2 regions of the Methylomonas rhizoryzae genome follow, and region 1 is predicted to be linked to the other one. Evidence: riboswitches for the same ligand, from Rfam matches in the RefSeq annotation. Region 1 holds a riboswitch; the other holds the start of a gene.
What was found. A riboswitch is a leader RNA that binds a small molecule or an ion and turns the genes downstream of it on or off. The one in region 1 is predicted to bind cyclic di-GMP.

Region 1 (7,976 bases):
TCGACGATGGCTTTTTCGCCGGCGTCGAAGACGTGGGTTTTGCTGTATTGGAAGGTCAATTCCGCCCAATCGTGGTATTTGCCTTTGGCTACGTTTTCCAGGGTAGGGGTGATACCGTCGATTTTTACGAAACGCCAGTCTTCGGAGCGGCTGGCATTTTTCTCCAAGCCTTGAATGCCGATAGCCCAACGGGTACCGTAGGTGTTGTTGAATGCGCTGCCGATGGTGTTGGACCCTGAGTCCAGTTCGCCCATGCATTCGGACACGGTACCCGAGGATGACATTTGGTGAACTTTAGTTTCGGCTACCACTTCCGGAACGCTCGTGTTACCGGCTTTAGGCGCGGTCGCGGCGGAGGCGCAAGGATAATTCAAGAAATTGATGCCCATTTGCGCTTTGGTACCGGAACCGTCGGTACGGGTGCAAACGTGCACGCGATGGCCGGTGAAACCGGTCGGTTTATACGCGGCGCTGGCATTGGCGAAGACGTTGGAGGTGCCGATTTTCAGGTCTTGCCAGCTATCGATTTTGCCGGTCAGGATGCTGGCGATTTGATCGCGGGTCAGGCTGGGCATACAGGCCTCTGTTTCCGAACCCACGCAGGCGTTGCCGACGCCGAACTGGGCTTCTTGCAGCGCGTTGCGGAATTTCAAGGTAGCGCCTATGCCGAATACTTGGCCGCCGGCGGATTCGACGTTCAGGAAGTTCACGTCGCTTGCGCTGATTGCCTCGAATCCGCTGGGGGTGTTAACACCGCGGAATTGTTCCGGGTCGACGTCGGAGATACCGAAATCCGGCACCTTGGATTGATACTGGCCGACGGTAGTTTCGGAATAAGTACAGGTAGAGGTACTCAACACGCCGGCAGCCGGCGCCGGAGACGGTACGCTACAAATGCTGGGGTCTACGTTCAAAAATTGGATGCTCGCACTGGCGCCTTTGGCTTCGGCGATGATGGGCGATACGCCGAACGCAGAACCGCCTTTGCTGCGTTTGTAAATCATCAAATTGGTTTTGCCGCCGGCCAGACCGACCAATTGCGGGTTCAGCGGGTTCAAACTACACAGGTAAGCGTCCTGGTCTTTACCCGAACCGTTGTCTTTGAATTTAAACACCGGTTTGGTGCTGTCGCACAAGCGCTCGGCAGCGGTTACCGTGGTGCTGGTAGACAAATGCTCGATGTACTCCAAGGCCGCGGAGGCGCCGGACAAATAAATTTCGTAGGTGTTGGCCGGAGTGACAACCACTTTGCCGTTGCCATCCAGAGTAACGTCGGCTTGCGCCGCACCGCCAAACAAGGCAGCTGCAACCGCAGCGCCCAATACTACGTTTTTCATGACTTTTCTCACTATGAAAGTTTTGAAGGTAGGAAAGCGGCCATTCCCCGCTGTTTGGGGAATGGCTTCAGGCAATTACGCGTTGGCTTTGCGGCGAGCGCCCAGCAGGCCCAGCAGGCCGGTACCGAACAACCAGACCGCGCCTGGGACCGGCACGGCGGCAGGTGCTTCGAAGGTCAGGCTGTTGCCGGCCAAAGTCCATCTTTGCACAAAGGTGCTGGTGAGGTTGTCGCCCGGATTGACTACGATGTCCATCACACCCAATTGAAAGGCCACAGATTCGCCATAAGCCACTTGCGGATCTTGGATCCAGCTACCCCAAATGGAGTCGGCATAGCCGTGCTGACCGGTCATCGGCGAATCGGTGTCCAACGACAATTTGGTATCGTTCAAGTTGCGGTCTTGTACTAAACCGGCATTCACATCGATCGCGTGCCCTTCGATGGCGGATGCAACACTAGAACCCCAGAAAATGCCGTAGTCTTCGCCGGCGGTCGGGTACAGCGGTCCGTCCATGGTGATGGCTGCGCCCAAACCTACCGAGTTACCGACCGCAACCACGTATTTGATTACACTGGTGTTGGCGCCGGTAATGAAATTTTGCCAATTCGGATCGTTGCTAAGATCGTAATTCAACGCGTAAGACGTATTGAACTGGTTAGCCACCAATTCGTCGTAAGTAATACCGGTATCCAACGTGAAGGTTTTACCGGTGGTCCAGTCGTAAGCTGACAAATACGCTTCGTTGTTACCGCCGTCGTAGTACATGACGCTAGCGTTCGCTGCGCCGGCACCTGCCAGCATCGCCATCGCTACCGCCAATTTTGTAAATTTGAACATTGCTATTTCCTCATGTTTGAAAAAGTCGTAGACACGAGGTGACAGTTCAGCCGTCTTGCCGGGCAAGACCTGTAACTTTCCGTCCCCGCCTCGCGGCGGGTTTGGCTTTTACACACTCCTTAAATCGCGGGCCGAATTATCTAACAGATAAACAACGCGGCCTTTCCCCGCTACCATAAAACGAACCGCATCCAACCTACTCCCTACCTCTTCCCTCGCCCTACCCCGGACGTGCCATCCCTATTCCCTTGCCGACTCTCCCTGCACTCGGCAAATGCCTTACATCCAGCGCTGCAACAGCGCTTGGTGTTTGCGCATATTTTTCCAGAGCAAATGAGAGCTTTCAGTTACAAGTGGATTAACGTTGTGTAAAACGTAATACATTGCCGACGCCGATGGTAAGAATGGAACCGAACAGCACGAGATCGAATCGAAATTAGTTTGCCATTTGCCCCAAAGTAGATCATCATACCGGGCATTCGCACCATTACTGTGCGCTTACGCCGCTTGGAGACCGTATGACTACTCGCACCGCTTATGTCGCAATCGCGCTTGCCACTGCCGCCGGCTGGCCGCTGTCCGCCGCCGCAGATGAATTGAACGGTGCTGATACCGCGTGGATTTTAACGGCCTCCGGCTTGGTGTTGTTTATGACGGTGCCGGGACTGGCCCTGTTTTACGGCGGCCTAGTTCGCACCAAAAACGTGCTTTCGGTGTTGATGCACTGTTTTGCCGTGACCGCATTGGTCTCGGTAATCTGGCTGTTCGCCGGTTACAGCTTGGCGCTCAGCGACGGCGGTAGCTGGAATTCGCTGATAGGCGGCTTATCGCGCCTGACCCTGTTGAACATGAACGCCGACACGCTAAAAGATAATCTGCCGGAAACCGTATTTTGCATGTATCACCTGACCTTCGCGATTTTCGCGCCGGCACTGATCGTCGGCGGCATTGCCGAAAGGATGAGGTTTTCCAGCCTGTTATGGTTCGTCGGCCTGTGGGAGCTGTTGATCTACGTGCCGGTCTGTCATTGGATTTGGGGCGGCGGCTGGCTGGCCAAATTGGGCGTGATGGACTTTGCCGGCGGCATCGTGGTGCACGTGGCCGGCGGTACCGGCGCGTTGATTGGCGCGATGATGCTGGGCGCTCGCCGCGGCTTTCCGCGTGTGCCGATGCCGCCGCACAACCTGACCATGACCGCTACCGGTGCCGGCATCCTTTGGGTAGGCTGGCACGGCTTCAGCGCCGGCAGCGCCTTGATGGCCAACGGCGCCGCCGGTGTAGCGATGCTGTCCACCCATATGAGCGCGGCGGCCGGCTCGCTGGCCTGGATGGCCAGCGAATGGCTGCGGTTCGGCAAACCCAGCGGCCTGGGCTTGATTACCGGCATGGTCGCCGGGCTGGGCATGATCGCTCCCTCCGCCGGCTTCATCTCGCCTTTGGGCGGCTTGCTGGTCGGCGCCTTGGCCGGCGGTTTGTGTTTTCTGACGCTTCATATGATCAAACGCCGCTTCGCGATAGACGACACCCTGGACGTATTCGCGATTCACGGCGTCGGCGGCATCGTCGGTTCTTTATTGACCGCCGTGCTGACCCACGAGGCCTTAGGCGGCATCGGCATACTCAGCGAAAACGGCATCGCCGGCCAACTGACCGTGCAAGCGATTGCGGTCGCTAGCGTGCTGATCTGGAGCGCCGGCATCAGTTTTTTGATTTTGAAAGGGCTGGACATGACTCTGGGGCTGCGGGTATCCGCCAACGAGGAGACTGAAGGTTTGGACATTTCCCAGCACAACGAACAAGGCTACAACTTTTAGTCTCCGTTCCGACCCGCCGAAATCGCACTATCGACCGAATGGCGCCAGCCTGCTCGCTTCCGCGCGGGGATGGCCGACTGTCAACGCTTTTCGCCATAGCTAATGGAGTCCGCATGAAATTAATCACCGCCATTATTAAACCGTTTAAAACCGAGGAAGTCCGGGATGCCTTGTCGCAAATCGGCGTATTAGGCCTGACCTTGAGCGACGTGCGCGGATTCGGACGGCAAAAAGGCCACACCGAACTATACCGCGGCGCCGAGTACCGCGTGGATTTCGTCCCCAAAACCAAGCTTGAACTGGCCGTACCCGACGATATGGTGGAACGCGCGGTCGAAGCCATCCTCAAATCGGCCCGAACCGGCAAAATCGGCGACGGCAAAATTTTCGTGACCACCATCGAGCAAAGCGTGCGCATTCGCACCGGCGAAACCGGCGAAGACGCCATTTAGCCAGGCATTCGGCAAGCACATTGATATTGATTCGATATTACTATTAAGTTACAGTGAACGCCGAATTCGGAGACGACTCATGAAATACCGCTTGAAAGTATTGTTATCCGCCGCCCTCAGCCTAGCGCTAGGCCATACGGCCGCCGCCGATGACGACGCCGCCGGCAATCTGGTTAGGGCGCAGCCTTGTGTCAACGGGGAAAACATCGACGACTTGTTGAAACAAAAAGCCCGCCACAGCCAACGGGACTTGGGCTGGCATGTGTATTCGTCCGACGACGGGCTGGAAGTCGAACGCGCATACATGGTCAGTAAAGCCATGGAAATTCGCTATCGGTGGCGCGTCACCGCCGACGGCCAAGTGTTTCCGGCCAACAAACGCGCCGAGGAGCTGTGTTCCTGATGTAAGCACTGCAAGTGCCGCCAAGGAACGCACTCATCGGCAAAACCGTTATCTCGCATGTGGGGTCGCAAATGAAAGCCAAAATCCCGCCGATCGGCATCCGCCGTTGCAACCGCCGCGCCCGGGTAGTAAATGCTGCCCTAAGCGCACCCATGATTGCCTTGGAGCTATTGCTTTGGCCTTGGCGACTATTCAAGCTGCTGAATTTGCTGGTACACGGGCTGGGCCATGCGTTTGCACTGTCGCTCGCCACCCGTTCGTCGCGCTACTTGAGCCGCACGGTCATCCTGGAAAACATTCCCGCCGACAAACTTATTCTCGGCCTACTGCCCGGCGGCAACCTTACGCAGGGCGTATCGCAAACGCCGCACATCGAACTGGACAAGCTGACGGCATGGCAATGCAGACTGGGCGCTGCCGGCGGCATCGCCGCGAACTTGAGCGGGTTGACGGCTGCGGTTCTGCGACAGCCGGAGATATTGGACGTCTCGCCGTTGCCACTCGTTGCCGACCTGTATGTGCTGACCTGTTTTTACGCTACCGCACTGTTGGCGATGTGTTCGTGGCCGGACATCCGGGCCATGCTCTACGGCCGGGCCGCCGCACTGGCTTGTGGTCCGGCCTTCGCCGTGCGTTACGGATTGGATCCCGAAGATAAATCGTCACCGCAGCTGGTTTCCGACCGGCTACGGGAACTGGTGGGAATTCTGGCCCGGGAAGCCTCGACCCGCGGCGGCCAATCCGGCGGCTTTTCCATCATCGTCAAGCGTTTGGATGCCTTGTCCGTCATTTTCGACAAAGCGGTCAAGGGCAAACGCGAAGACATCGTCAAAGTGGTTTGCCGAAAAATGTCGGCGCTGCTGACCAAAGCCCGCCGCGAAGGCTACGGCAAAGCCGGCGATTTCGAAGCAATCCTGCTGCATTTGCGCTATGCCACCGGCGGCGCAACCCATTGGCACAACGCCCAACCGCATTGGTACGAACATTTCGCGCAAATGACTCAGCACAAGGTTGTGAATGGCTGCTTGCACAACGTCAACGGCGAGGTGTTCAACATGATTGCCCACAACGGCGACATGGACGGCGTGCATTTGGATTTGACCCTGAACGCCAAACCGTTCCGGCACTATTTCAGCCAGATGGAAGCGCGCGCGATATTTATGGCGGCGATGCCGGTCACCACCTCCCAAGGCAACTCCGACTCGCGCAGCGTAGCTGAATGGCTAGACTTTCATTTCACTCAAGGCCTGGCGTACAAAGCCCTGCGCTATGCCTATTTCACGGCCGGCCTGGATTACAACCGCGACATCGTCGCCGGTAAATTCAACCTAAACCCGTTACTGCACTGGGCCGAAGAGATCGACATCGAATTGAACAAACTGGGCAGCCAAAACCCTGAGCGCTGTCTGAAACCCGCCGCCCAATCGCTTGCCGACCTGAAAGATTGCCACAAGCAACGCCTACGCGAGATATTGCGGACACGCGCCCACGGCGTGGTTGCCGCCGACCTGCTCGACCAGTTCATCGCCCGCTTCGAAACCGCGTTTTATCATCACGACCTGACCTATGTGATGCGTCTGGCGTCGCGCGACCTGGTCGGCGAATTCGCCTTGATGGTGTGCAGCACCTTGGAACCGCGCTTGGGCGTGTTCTCGCTGACGCAAGCGTTTTCGATCGGTTACAACCGCAGCCGCAACGAAATCTTCGGCAGCGCTGAACCGCAGGGCGTCACCAGCGCGCTCCAGCACGGCCACGCCGACGACGATGCGCTGCAAATTTATTTGCAAGACGGTCAGTTCGCCACTGTGGAATACCGGCCGCAACCCGGCCAAGATCCGATCCGCATTTACGACCGGGCCCAAGCCGACGCCGATTTGGAGCTGTCCCCGGTCATTGCGGCCGGCACCGTCCTGAATGCACCGGCTCACGCCGAGTTCTGCCATTGGTTCGCCGTCAACGGCAACCCGAAAATCGACCGTCACACCCGGCACGAGGTCAACCCGACCGAAGACGTCGGCAAAGACATCAAAGACATCCCCTACGTGTTGCGGCGAATCAGGGAATCCTTCACCCCGCAAGGGGAAAACTGGGACACCATGCAACATTTTGCCGACTTGCTGCTCGAACGCCTGCAAGACGAAACGCGCGAACCGGACAAGCACGATCTGGTGTTGTTCGGCGTCGACTTCAATCAGGATTTGGTGCAGGAATTCAGTCTGGCCCTCCATTCCATATTGCCGGGTCTACGCATTCGGGCGGAAAACTCCGGCAATGTGTTGAAGGAAATGAAACGCACCCGCCGCGAAGGTATCGGCCGCTACAGCCCGCAAACCCTGTTTTTGGGGGTCAGCAATTCGGCGCAAACCCAATCGACCTTGGCCGCTATTCGTAAGGCACGCGAATGGGCCGGCGCGGAACGCTGCTTCGTGCTGAGTCAATGTTTTTTAAACTCCATGACCCAAGCGCTGGGCCAAGGCTTCCACCCCGAAGACCCCTTATTGCCCAACACCTTCGTCAATTTGAGCCATTGGGCGCCGGACGGCAGTTGCGGCCGACGTCGTTCGGAAGCGGCCACCTTGATTCCGGTCGCCACTCACGCGGTCCTGACCGAAATCTTGCTGCATTTGGCGCAAAGGGTACTGGAAACCCGGCAGGCGCTGCAGCAACAAGGCGATAGGGTAGGACTGAAAAAACCGGAAATACGCCACGACTTGCAACTGGCCGATTTGGAAGCCTTCCGCAATTTTCAAATCGTGGTCTATGAGGTGGAAATCGCCAACCGGGTGGGCCGCAATGCCGCCGGACAGCCGATAGACTCGCCGGACCGCGCAGCACTGGAGCACGAAGCCAAGGCCCGCGCCGAAAACACCATCGAGTTCGTGCGCGCCTATGCCCTGTTCGCCGCCTATATCGCTATCGCCACGGTATTCGGTATTCCGGTGTTCGCGCTGCTCAGCGCGCCGTTGCAAACCGTACCCGGCATCGCCACCGTCGCCCACGTCCTGGACGCCGTGCTGTTCTTGTTCGCGTTGTGGTTGATCCATTGCGGCATCCGCTATTGGCAAGGCCGGCCGCTGTGGGAACGCATCGGCGCCCGCGCCGAGCTGTATATCGACCGACGTTACATCGC
Region 2 (7,976 bases), 140 kb from region 1:
GGTTATCATGATGGTCTTGATGCCCATTTGCCGCAATTCGATGAAGCGCTCCTTGATGCCGCCCTTGACGATGTCTTTCAGCTCGATCACGCCCAGAGCCTTGTCGCCTTCCGCCACCACCAACGGCGTGCTGCCGCGCCGAGCCACGTCGTCGACCAGGGTTTTCAGTTCGGCCGGCCATTTGCCGCCTTGGGTTTCGATGTGCTGGCGGATGGAATCGGCCGCGCCCTTGCGGATATGTCGGCACGGCTCGCCCGGTTTGTTGGGGTCGCCCGGCAAATTCACGCCGCTCATCCGGGTTTGGGCGCTGAAATGGACGAAGGTGGCGCCCAGAGAATGGATGTCGCGTTCGCGCAAACCGTACTTTTGCTTGGCCAGTATCACCACGCTGCGGCCCTCCGGGGTTTCGTCGGCCAGCGAGGCCAGTTGCGCGGCATCGGCCAAAACCGCCTCCTTGACGCCCTTGACCGGAAAGAAGCCGGAAGCTTGGCGGTTGCCCAGCGTGATGGTGCCGGTTTTATCGAGCAGCAATACATCGACGTCGCCGGCGGCTTCGACCGCGCGGCCGGAAGTAGCGATGACGTTTTTTTGCATCATCCGGCCGATACCGGCCACGCCGATGGCCGACAACAGGCCGCCGATGGTGGTCGGGATCAGGCAGACCAGCAATGCCACCAATACCGTGACGCTGATCGGGCGGCCGCTGCCGGCGGTTTCTACGCTGTAAATGGAAAACGGCAGCAAGCTGACGACCGCCATTAAAAACACCAGCGTCAAGGCCACCAACAAAATGGTCAGGGCGATTTCGTTCGGGGTTTTTTGGCGCTTGGCGCTTTCCACCATGCCGATCATCCGGTCCAGAAAGCTTTCGCCGGGGTTGGTGGAAATGCGCACCACCAGCCAGTCGGACAGCACGCGGGTGCCGCCGGTCACCGAGCTGAAGTCGCCGCCGGACTCGCGGATCACCGGCGCCGATTCGCCGGTAATCGCACTTTCGTCGACCGAGGCCACACCTTCGATGACGTCGCCATCGCCCGGTACGAAGTCGCCGGCTTCGATCAGCACCACATCGCCCCTGCGCAAGCTGGAGCCGGCGACTTTGCTGTAGTTGCTGCCGTATTTCGCTTCATCCAGCTTTTTGGCGGCAATGTCGCGCTTGGCGCTGCGCAGAAAGGCGGCTTGGGCTTTGCTGCGGCCTTCGGCGACCGCTTCGGCGAAATTGGCGAACAGCACGGTGAACCACAGCCATAGCGTAATCGCCAGACTGAAGCCGGCCGGTTCCTCGCCGCCGCCGTTCCAGGCTTGCAGCCACAATACGCTGGTCAGGATGCTGCCGAGATAAACCACGAACATCACCGGATTTTGCCATTGCCGGCGTGGCGTCAGTTTGGCAAAAGCACCGATAATCGCTTGTTGCAGGATTTGCGGGTCCATCAAGGACGTTGAAACGGGTTTGCTGGTCATGGAATGTCCCATCGCTTGTTAGTGTTGGCTGAGCATTTGTAAATGTTCGACGATCGGACCCAGGGCCAGTGCCGGCACGAAGGTCAAGGCGCCAACCATCAGCACGGTGATTATCAGCAGTACCGCAAACAAGGGCGTATGCGTGGGCAGCGTGCCGGGACCGACCGGTACCGTCTTTTTGGCCGCCAAGGAACCGGCAATCGCCAGCACCGGAATCATCAGCCAATAGCGGGAGAACAACATCGCCAGACCCAGCCAGACGTTATAAAACGGCACGTTGGCCGACAAGCCTCCAAAGGCGCTGCCGTTGTTGTTGCCGGCCGATGACCAGGCGTACAGCACTTCGCTGAAGCCGTGGGCACCGGGATTGAAGATCGAGGCCTTGCCGGCGTCCAGCATCAGACTTAATGCCGTGCCGCCCAGCACCAGCAAGGGCGGGATCAAGATGACGATGGCGGCCATTTTCATCTCGAAGGCTTCGATCTTTTTGCCCAGGTACTCCGGGGTGCGGCCTATCATCAGGCCGGCGATGAACACGGCGACGATGGCAAACACGATCATGCCGTATAGGCCGGAGCCGACGCCGCCGAAAATCACCTCGCCGAGTTGCATCAGCCACATCGGCGCCAAACCGCCGAGCGGCGTGTAGGAATCGTGCATCGAGTTGACCGAGCCGTTCGAAGCAGCCGTCGTCGCTACCGCCCACAATCCGGAATTGACGATGCCGAAGCGGGTTTCCTTGCCTTCCATATTGCCGCCAGCTTGTTGCGCGCCGATACTTTGATCGATGCCCAACGCCGTCAGGGCCGGATTGCCGCGTTGTTCGGCCGGCACCGTGACAAAGATCAACGCGACGAACACCAAGGTCATCGCGCCTAAAATGGCCCAGCCCTGGCGGGTGTCGCCGACCATGAGCCCGAAGCTGTAACACAGCGCCGCCGGGATCAGCAGGATCGCCAGCATTTCCAGGAAATTGGACAGCGGTGTCGGGTTTTCATACGGATGGGCGGAGTTGACGCTAAAAAAACCGCCACCGTTAGTGCCCAATTGCTTAATGGCGATTTGCGAGGCGGCAGGACCCAAGGCCAGGGTTTGTTTAGTCGGTTTGCCAGTTTGATTCTCCTCACCCCTACCCTCTCCAGCAGGAGAGGGAGCTAAACCCATAGACTTCGCATCAACCGTATTGTTCGAGGTTTCCAACAAGCTTACAGTCTGATACGGGTTGAAGGTTTGCACCACGCCCTGGCCGACCAGCACTAGGGCCAACACGAACGACAACGGCAGCAGGATATACAAGGTACTGCGGGTCAAATCGACCCAGAAATTGCCTATGCCCCGGGCGTTGCGGCGAGTGAAGCCGCGAATCAACGCGACCAATACCGCCATGCCGCTGGCTGCCGACAAAAAATTTTGCACACCCAACCCCAACATTTGCGTCAGATAGCTCATCGTGCTTTCCCCGCCGTAGCCTTGCCAGTTGGTATTGCTGGCAAAGCTGACCGCGGTATTGAAGGCCGAATCCGGGGGCACCGCCGGCAAGGCTTGCGGATTCAACGGCAGCACGTCTTGAAAGCGTTGCAACAGATAGACAGCCAGCAAGCCGAATAGGTTGAAGGCCAAGGCCGCCCAGGCATACTGCTGCCAGCGCATGTCTTGCTCGGGATCGACCCCGCTCAGACGGTAACACAGCCGCTCGACACCGGCGAACCAGCGGTTCAATCCGACCGACTCGTCCTGGTAAACTCGCGCCATATAACTGCCCAGCGGTTTGGCTAGTGCAATCAACGCGATCAGATAACTAGCGATTTGCAAAAAACCCGGTCCGTTCATCAGAATTTCTCCGGGTAAAACAGCGCGACCAGCAGATAGACAAACACGGCCAAGGCCAGCCCGCCGCTTAACAGATAAATCCAGCTCATGCTTGCTCCCCGAGTGCGCCGCATCCCGTTACTAAAAATACACTAGCGATGAAGAAGACCGCCGTTAACAATAAATAGAGGACATCCATCGGATTCTCCTAATCACAAGATTGAAAGCTTTAACGGATGGTCAATATAAGGATTAGCCGATAAAAATGTCGTAAAAAAATGAACGACGGTTGTAAAGAACAGATAAAAGTTTCAGCGCCCCAGCTGCTGAACCGACGCAGCGCCCATGGTAAAAAATGCCGCAAACCCAAGGTATTGGGGGCAAAGGTTGATTAACGAATTGTCCAGTCAATAATTAAGGGGTGTGAAATTACCGACGTGAATGCGATCAAAGGCTGCTGCGCGTGCAATCGAGCGGTGTCCGAAATACCCGACATCCTTATCACTATCACACACACCAGGAGCGGCAGGTTCAAGCAGATAACGCCTTGATTTTAACTCCGCAAAACATTCCAACAGAACGTTGCGATGAATTTGGCCGGGGTAAGCCGGTCTGCCGGGTTAGGTTGCAGTGTCGGAATAATAACTGCGCCCTGTTAGGCATCTTCGACAAAACTAGGGAATTGAGCATTAGCGCCTTGGACCGCCGAGCCGAACAGGTCTGAATGCCGCCGATTCAGGCAACCAATCGCTTGGAAACCCGGACGCGTTAGGAACTACAGATGCCGGCGCTCAGGCAAGACTGCAACTCGGATTGGCCAAGCCATCGCCCTATCCGGCATCCAGGGTAAGGTTTTTGAAAAGTACTTCCTTGCAAACCCTCAAAACTTGCCTTTGTCTTGTTGATACTCCGGATGGTAAGGCCCGGCGGGAAGACCCTTTGGCGGTTGGAACGCCATGAAATTGGCTTGCCTGGCCAATGGCAAATAATCGGTGATCAGGGCATTGATTGCCGCTGAAATCGCCATCGCGATAGGATCGCTGCCACCGGAACTCTGTGCATAAGTTTGCTGGTTATGCCAAAGCACGGTGCCGGTCCTGGTGTCTTTCAGGACATATTCCATTTCCACTACGACCGACGACGCCAGTACCAAATACTTGGTACTCCAATCCCTGATCGTCACCAACAGCACCGCGTCGGCGCCGAACAGGTCGTAGAAGCGTTCGGCCGGTAATAAGTGAATATGTCCCGCTTCTACCAGCCCGAAATCGCGCAGAATCATGTCGGTCAAATACACCGGAAACACGTAATAGCCGCGTTCGGCCAGCGGTTGAGTGATAGTGGTAATGAAAACCGAATTGGCGGTTACTTCCGGCGACTCGTTGACCACCGGCACCACCACGATCGAACGGGGCGGATGTGCATAAAACGCGTCCAAATTAAGATGCTGCGGCGCGACGCACGCTTGCAACAGGCAGACGATTAACAGACTAAACCCAATTCTCATGGCGCGGCCCGCTGTTGCGTGGGAAGTACGGCGGTTTCGCTGTTCGGCTCCGGCGTTTTTCCCTGCTGCTGAATTTTCTCGATCAATTTGTTCATCAACGCCGTGGATTCCGGATACAGCGTGCGTTCTTTCTGAAAGTAGGCGATGGCGCTGGCTTTATCGCCGCGGGTGTACAATAAAAAACCGTAGTCGGCATACACACCCGGCGGCACGCGGCGCTGATGCTGCTCGGCTGCAGTAATCGTATCGCGCAAATAGGCATCGGTATGCTGACTGTTATTGTCGACATAGCGTTCGTAGAGACTGCTTTCGTAGTCCCCCCAATAAAACAAGCCTTGCGGCGCGCAACCGGAAAGCACCAACAGCATGACGATTCTTTTAGCGCACTCACCAACATACCTTGTCCCTCGACGGTTAAGCATCATCCGCTTCCCTACTTTGAAAGGTTTACGGCTGGGCTTTGCCGCGTGCTTCCAAGGTACTGACCACGTTGTTGATCATATTCACAATGGCCGCATCGATGGCCTTGCCTTCCAGCGTCGAATCAAAGCCTGCCGTGCCGCCAAATCCCAGCGTCGCGGTCGAGGAGATCGACGCTTCGCCGCTGCCTTCCTGGCTATAGAACACTTGGCCGGTTTTCGGATCGACCAAGCGCAACACCACCCGCGCCCGCGCCCGTTGGGTTTTTTCCTTACCGATCAGCCAGACACCGCCGGTGGTATCGCGACCCAACTCCACCACCGAGCCCATGATCAAGGCATCGACGCCGAGCAGATTTTGTTTGAATTCCGGTTCGCTCTTGCCCATCAATTCGGCTTCGGATTTGAGTTTGCTGATGTCCTGCCGCTCCACGACATTGAAATGCTGGGTCGCCATCAGATGGCGCGACAACAAATCGGCCGCCTGCTTGCCAATCCGATCGCCGGATTGATCGGTAAACAAGCCGCTGCCATAGACCGATTCGTTGGTAAACCGGGACACCGCCACCGTCAGGCGGCTGGCTTGCGGCAACGGTGCAAAGGCCACTTGCGGGCCGCGGTCTTCGACGGCTTCATGGATGTCTCGACTTACACAACCGGTAAAGCTGATCAATGAGGCTGTCAATACCAGTGCGAAGGCATATTTCATACGGTTACCTTTGGAGTCAGTGGCTAGCACAAAAGCCAGCCGGATAAATAACATGAATCTAAAACGGTTCAATAGCTAGCGTGTGAATCGCCAGGCTTTCAATTCGGCAGTAAAAAGCCGGACTACCAAAAATGACGTTAACGACGTCGAATTCGGCATTCCGGCTTTCCGAATTTAGGAACCCGCGACTTTCCGCCCCTACCTCACGAGAGGTTTAGCCGCTCGTGTTTTGTGATTTCTACCACAAAGTTATTAGGTATTCTACTGCGTGTTTTTATCTACATCTAATGACAGTGGTTTTCTGAAACTAGCCAATTTCGACATGCGGATAGCCGCTATTTGGCAAATGATCCGGTCACTTATGGCCGAAAAATAGCATCGCTAGCCATGCCAAACGAATAACCGTATCGAATCACCCCACATCGCTCAAATAATCGTTCTTGCCGATTTCTAACCCGTTATGTCGCAGAATGGCATAGGTGATTGTGACGTGGAAATAAATATTTGGCAGCACGAAGTCTGTCAGGTAGGTTAAGCCGGTAAAGGTCGATGTCCGGTCATGCCTGGGTAGCAAGATGGTATTGGCTTCAGCACCATCAATTTGCTCAGCCGTAAACGAATGGATATGTGCCAGCGTTTTATCAACGCGCTCGATCAACTCAAGAAGAGAGTTTTCAACATCGTCAAATTTGGGCGGTTCTTGTCCGGCTAATCGGGAAACGGCACCCTTGGCGACATCGCTGGCAATCTGCACTTGGCGCTTCAATGGGTACATATCGGGATATAGACGTGCGTTGATCAACACCGATGGATCAATCTTCTTAACCTCCGCATAATCGGACGCTTTTTCCAAAATCTGTCGTAATTGCGTCAGACTGCGAATGATCGGGGAAACTGTAATAACGTACATCGACAAAGACATCTGAAGGCTCCTGAGCGGGTGAATCATTCAAGCGCGTAGTGTAAGCCGCTTTATCAAAACGCGCGACAACATGCGAAATCGCATTTGGCTGCCTTGAGGTTAAACTACAGCGCATGACTTTTATTGAGATTTGCTATGGCCGAACAAAAGCCCGTCGGTAAAAAACACGCCAGCAGCACAAGCCAACCGTGCTTATACACCTTGCATATCGAGCTACGGCCCAGTGAAATACGTCCGCCGGTATGGCGAAGGCTGGAAGTCGATGGCCGTGTCAGCTTGGCGAAACTCCACCACTTTATTCAGGCTGCCTTTGGCTGGAGTGACTATCACTTACACCAATTTAAAATTCGGGACCAAATCTACGCGCTACCCGATCCCGAAGATGACCTGGGACTGTTGGACGAGCGCAAAGCCTATCTGAATCGCTTGCTGGCCACCAACGACACCATGCTCTATCGCTATGATCTGGGCGATAACTGGGAACATCTGGTCACCGTGGAAGACATTCGAAAAAATTTAGATAACGATCCCAAAGGTGGCGCCTGGGTGTTGGATGGGGCACGCGCCTGCCCACCGGAAGATGTCGGCGGCCCTGAGGGTTATGCCGATTTTCTGGAAGTATTGCAGGAAGGACCGGATTCTGAAGAAGCCGCATATTTACGTGCATGGGCTGATGGCGAATTTGACCCGGAGCGATTTGATCGGCGATTGGCTAACGCGGCAATCATGCGGATTTTGTTTAACCGGTGGGGCGGCAAATAACAACTTCTGATGTTTGCCGAGCAGTTATCTCCCGACACCTTTCAGATTTCATGGTTTGCTCGAGTTTGAAAATCACTGGGTAGCCTATGAGTCGGGAAACCTTGGCAACACGGCCAATGTCACATGTGATAATGAATGAAGGATGACCCAAGCAATGAAAAAAATAGTTTCCCTGTTGTCGGGACTTTGGCTGGCCGGATGTAGCGTGATGGGCATTAGAAATGCGCCGGAGCCCGAATACCAAGTCCTGTTGCGGGATGGCGAGTTCGAAATACGCGCTTACCCCTCCCTATTGGTGGCCGAAACCCTCGCCGCCGCCGACTACCCGGAAGCGGGTAGTATCGGTTTCAAGCGGCTGGCCGGCTATATTTTCGGCGGCAATAC

Region 2: it holds a riboswitch for cyclic di-GMP, as region 1 does, so the genes downstream of both, F1E05_RS07725 (CsgG/HfaB family protein) here and F1E05_RS20220 (PEP-CTERM sorting domain-containing protein) in region 1, are expected to answer to the same signal.

What each region holds. Positions count from the first base shown of each region.
Region 1 is NZ_CP043929.1:1,528,648-1,536,623, reverse strand. Features, by position in the region: gene F1E05_RS07125 (type 2 periplasmic-binding domain-containing protein) at 1-1,337, opposite strand, end outside; gene F1E05_RS20220 (PEP-CTERM sorting domain-containing protein) at 1,413-2,177, opposite strand; cyclic di-GMP riboswitch class I at 2,215-2,293, opposite strand; gene F1E05_RS07115 (ammonium transporter) at 2,696-3,991, shown strand; gene F1E05_RS07110 (P-II family nitrogen regulator) at 4,105-4,443, shown strand; gene F1E05_RS07105 (hypothetical protein) at 4,523-4,846, shown strand; gene F1E05_RS07100 (hypothetical protein) at 4,918-7,976, shown strand, end outside.
Region 2 is NZ_CP043929.1:1,671,010-1,678,985, reverse strand. Features, by position in the region: gene kdpB (potassium-transporting ATPase subunit KdpB) at 1-1,464, opposite strand, end outside; gene kdpA (potassium-transporting ATPase subunit KdpA) at 1,483-3,294, opposite strand; gene F1E05_RS07740 (potassium-transporting ATPase subunit F) at 3,294-3,383, opposite strand; gene F1E05_RS07735 (DUF799 domain-containing protein) at 4,154-4,780, opposite strand; gene F1E05_RS07730 (DUF4810 domain-containing protein) at 4,777-5,148, opposite strand; gene F1E05_RS07725 (CsgG/HfaB family protein) at 5,228-5,908, opposite strand; cyclic di-GMP riboswitch class I at 6,060-6,137, opposite strand; gene F1E05_RS07720 (DUF1993 domain-containing protein) at 6,321-6,830, opposite strand; gene F1E05_RS07715 (plasmid pRiA4b ORF-3 family protein) at 6,966-7,592, shown strand; gene F1E05_RS07710 (SOUL family heme-binding protein) at 7,747-7,976, shown strand, end outside.